2 regions of the uncultured Arcticibacterium sp. genome follow, and region 1 is predicted to be linked to the other one. Evidence: riboswitches for the same ligand, from Rfam matches in the RefSeq annotation. Region 1 holds a riboswitch; the other holds the start of a gene.
What was found. Region 1 has a riboswitch for thiamine pyrophosphate ahead of AADJ06_RS02570 (class I SAM-dependent methyltransferase). Riboswitches for the same ligand answer to the same signal wherever they lie in the genome.

Region 1 (2,401 bases):
TCGTTTAGTTTTACGTATAAGCCAAAAAAGTCGCCTAATGGTAAATTCCACTGCTGTACTGGAAACCAATTTGGTAAGCCAGTACAAGTCCATTCTATAGAATAATCTCTTCCTTCAAGTGCCTCCTCTATAATTTTGGTGAGCATAGCAGGCGAGTAAAAAGTGGCGGTCAAATAAAAAGGATTCAGTCCAAAAACCTCCTGCACTCTTCTACGCACCACTTTGGTGGAGTTTCTGTTCATCATGCCCATGGCTATGCCGCATTTAGCCACACGAGCGGCTTCTCTGATAACCTTTACCGGGTCTTTGTAGTACTCAAAAGTGGTAATGAAAGCCAATGAGTCAAAGGTGTTGTCTTTGAAGGGCATGTGATGCGAATCTGCCATAACTAAGTCTCCATCAAACAAATGCACCGCTTGCGATAGCATCAAAGGAGAAATATCTCCACCTGTGGCTTCAATGCCAATGTTTTTCCACCATCTGGTGAAACGGGCCGTACCACAGCCAAACTCTAGCAAGGTTTTCACACGTTTGTCTTTAGAAACCAGCTGCTCCATGACCTTCTTTTGCCATACTTCAGCACGCTTATAACGGCCTTCGTACCACTGTTCGTAGGTGTCGGTGTGTTCTCTGTTAAAAAACCATTCAGGTCGATTTTGCCAGTTTTGGTCTTGCTGCAGAATAAGTACCCCTTGTCTTTTTTCTATTTCCATTTTATGATTTGTTTAAAAACAAAAACTCCACTGAATGGGGTATACCAAAACAGTGGAGCATAAAATGTAATATCTTAAGCTTGCATCCCTCCGTTGGCATTATCCATATCAGGTTTCGGGTATTATCTCAGCTTGGCATTTGCCAGGCACCCCGTGCGTTATTGCTACGCAAATATAGTATAAAATGGGTAGCTCAAAGAAAAGAATAGAGCAATTGCCTACTTTAGATGTTTATCAGCAAAATCTAAATAATTATCCCAATCTATAGGCATCACTTCGTGTTTTCCACTTCTGTTATGGTAGCCTAGTGGGCCTATTTGTTGGCTTTTATTTATTGCAGGCGACGCTTTAGGGATTTTATCAAAACCATAGGCCTGATAAAGTTTAGAAGCATGGTATAAACTTAAATATTGACCGCGTGGGTCAGACCATTGGTCGCCTTCTGCAGTGGCGACATATAGTGCTCTTGGAGCAATTAAGGCTAGTAGCTGATGTTGGTCGATTGGTAAAGCGGCTTCATTGCTGTTATAGTCTTTAAATTTAGTGGTAAACCAATGAGGAAAACGAGTGTTTATTACTTCTACTGTTTCGCCATATTCACGTTTAGAAAGTGCCGCTCCACCACAGCCAGACTCGTTAGAAATAGTCATTTTAAAACGCGGGTCTTGGGCCGATGCCCAAAGTGCTGCTTTGCCTAATCTAGAGTGACCAAATACGGCTACATTTTTGGCGTCTACATCATTGTCGGTTTCTAGGTAATCCATTGCTTTTGAAAGGCCTACGGCCCAGGCACCAATAGTGCCCATGGTGGTTTCACCTAATATGCTATGTATTCCGTTTTTTAATCCATCGTCAAAATCGGGGTCTAGGTCACCGCAGTAGATATTTGCTAGGCCATAACCTCTGTCAATAATTTTTTCGATTGGCCATCTATAAGCACGCACGCCTCTAGACGTTTCTGTGGCTTTGTTGTTTTCTATGAAGAATGCTTCCTTGTTTGGTACCCAATTTTTGGAGATAGAAATGCCAGTTTCGGTAGACAATGTATGATTTCCGTAGAAATTCAGACCCAGAAATACGGGTGCTTTGCTAACCGCTTTTGGCGTATAAAGCAATAGAGAAAACGAATGCTGTTTCCCATCTCTTTCCATGGTACAGATGATTTCCTTTCTAATGGCTTTTCCATTTAGAGCTTCATTGTCTTGATTAGCTATTCTAAAGGATGTTTTTACACCTTTTAAGTCAGTTTTTCCGTAAACATCTGACTCGAATATGGCTAAAGTAGCTGCACGTTTTTGTTTTTCCCACAGGGCTATGCTTTGACCTTCCTCTAAAATAGCGGGTAAGGTGTAGGAAGGAACTTTGTCTTCGTCATAATTAGCTGCTTGCTGTGCCATAATAGGGGAGATTAAGAATATGCTTATAAAAGCAATGAATAGTTTTTTCATGGTTGTTTTCAATAGAAATGGTTGAGTGTTTAAATTTAACGAAAATCTTTATGATTGAAAGTTGCTTGCTTTTCTTCTTTCTCTAGACCTAAAATGAAAAATGCCCACAAAACAGATTTCGTTTCATGAGCATTCCTTGATTTATAAAACTGGTTTTTCTTATTTCAATACAATTTCCACCCGTCTATTAAGGGCTCTGCCTTCTTCGGTATTATTGATAGCAAGTGGAGATAATTGACC
Region 2 (2,401 bases), on a different contig from region 1:
CTGATAAAATCCTTTACCATATATATTGAAATCGGTTTTGACTCCAGTGTTATCATACCACCTTTCTCTGATATTTCCGTTAGAAGCGTATTGAGCCCAAATAACTTCACCAAAATGATCGCCATCGTACTTGTTTAAACCACCACCAAAAGAACCCGTCAGTTTTCCTTGGCCTTCATAATCTAAAGACCAAACCGCTCCGTAAAAATCATTATCTAACCATTTTCTTTGAATCAAGTCAGTTTCATCAATCACCTCACCACCTATCACCACGTTTTCTAAACCATAATCGGCGAAAGACCTTCCGTCTTTATACTGCTCATAATAACCTCTTCCTTTTGTATAATGTAAGGTTGGATTAAATCTCCAGTTAGCTCCTATTTTAAAAGAAGTAATTAGTTGATAGTGGTCTTGCTGATAATTATCAACCTCGTTTTCGTATTGATACCAGTTATATGTTCTTCCACTAGCTAAAAGTTCGTTTTTGAAGTTTTCATCGTAATAGTTTCTGTCTATAAAATTCTGAAAACCATCCGCATCGCCTGTAGCTAAACTTTGAGGTATTCCATACCAAGATTGATACGTTTTTTCTTTCCCTGAAAAAACATTAAATCGGACAAAGTTGTCTTTACCATAATAACCACCTGAAACATAAAAAGACTTTAAGTCTGACGAAGCCCTATCTACAAAACCATCGGAAGCAATTCTAGACAAACGAGCATCCAACACAAAATTGTTATCCATCAAGCCTGTAGAAGCCATCACATTGGTTTTTAAAGAATTGAAAGAACCTACAGAAGTATTAATTTCAGCAAATGGCTCTGCCGAATATTTCAAAGTGCTCACATTTATACTAGCACCAAAAGCTCCTGCACCATTGGTAGAAGTACCAACCCCTCTCTGAAGCTGAATACTGCTCACCGAAGAACTAAAATCTGGCATATTAACCCAGAAAACACCTTGGGACTCTGAATCGTTAAAAGGAATTCCGTTTACCGTCACGTTTACTCTGGTAGCATCAGACCCTCTTACTCTGATTCCCGTGTAACCAATTCCCGCCCCTGCGTCAGAAGTTACTACTACAGACGGCATTTGATTTAATAAAAATGGAATGTCTTGACCTACATTTTGCTTTGCAATTTCCCCTTCACGAATGGTACTGTAAGCCATTCCTGTTTTTGCATTTGCTCTGGTAGATTTTACCACAACCTCATTAAGGTCAAGTGTATCTGACTGAGCAAAAGCAGCTCCGCTCAATACAGAAAGTAAAGTTAAAATGGAAAGTTGAACTAATTTTTTCAAGTTTTTACTTATTTGTACAAAGGCAAATAAGGGGTGAAATCACCATTGAATGGTTCTTAAAAAAAAGTCCATAGACGGCGTTGCTTCCTGTTGATACACAGAAGAACTGGGCTCAAATCCCTTCGTCGGTACTAACCGCATCAGGTTCTATGGGTATAATCTCAGCCTTAAAAAGGCACCCCTTTTGATAATTATTTGACAAAGTTAAACGGATTCTTATTGGATTACGTTAATTTGGTAGAAAGAAATATTCAATTCGGCACTCTTATTGAAGTTTTCTTTTAAAATTTTTAATTTAAGTAAGATTCTATGGCCCAGTTTATGGTAGAGTTTGATCTCCCAACACCTTTCCCACCTAATTTTGTGGTGAAGATACCTATGCAAAAGATGGCGATAGATGAACTTATGGACGATGGAAGAATATCTTCTTATGCACTCTCTATAGATAGAGGAAGATTTTGGGCAGTTATAAATGCCGAAAACGACTTTGGCGTTTTAGATGTTATCAATCAATTTCCGCTGATTGACCAAATGCCTTATGTTATTACCGAACTAATGTTTAATCACGCAGGAGCCATCCACGTTCCAGGATTCTCTTTAAATTAAAATGCTTCGTTTACTTCTCCTTTCTCTTTTTCTACTTACAGGAGTTTCATCTTGTAAATACATTGATCGTCAGCTTCATACTCAAGAGTCTATAGTTCCGCCAGCGGCCTATGAAACATGGGATTACATCAAAAAATATAACAAACCACGAAAAGGTTATGTAGGCGGCAAAAGATTTGGAAACTATGAGCAGTTGTTACCTAAAACAGCTCCCAACAATGTAAAACTGAGTTACAAAGAGTGGGATATACATCCAAAGAAAAAAGGGCAAAACCGTGGAGCTGAAAGATTGGTCACCAGTTCTGACGGAAAAGCCTATTACACCGCTGACCACTACGCCAGCTTTGTCAAATTAGAACCTTAATTTTCTTATTTTTATAAACAATCTAAACATGAAATCTCTTTTGTTTCACTAATGAACAATCTTTTTATCACTGAAAGTCCAGAAGAATTAGCGGACTATTCTCTAATTACAATTGATGGTAAATTATGT

Region 2: another riboswitch for thiamine pyrophosphate. It lies ahead of AADJ06_RS11725 (TonB-dependent receptor); the one in region 1 lies ahead of AADJ06_RS02570 (class I SAM-dependent methyltransferase).

What each region holds. Positions count from the first base shown of each region.
Region 1 is NZ_CAXHZC010000001.1:611,973-614,373, forward strand. It holds gene AADJ06_RS02570 (class I SAM-dependent methyltransferase) at 1-713, opposite strand, end outside; TPP riboswitch at 782-877, opposite strand; gene AADJ06_RS02575 (acetylxylan esterase) at 932-2,161, opposite strand; gene AADJ06_RS02580 (OmpA family protein) at 2,321-2,401, opposite strand, start outside.
Region 2 is NZ_CAXHZC010000003.1:507,959-510,359, reverse strand. It holds gene AADJ06_RS11725 (TonB-dependent receptor) at 1-1,302, opposite strand, end outside; TPP riboswitch at 1,403-1,495, opposite strand; gene AADJ06_RS11720 (hypothetical protein) at 1,612-1,908, shown strand; gene AADJ06_RS11715 (ribonuclease domain-containing protein) at 1,910-2,272, shown strand; gene AADJ06_RS11710 (barstar family protein) at 2,324-2,401, shown strand, end outside.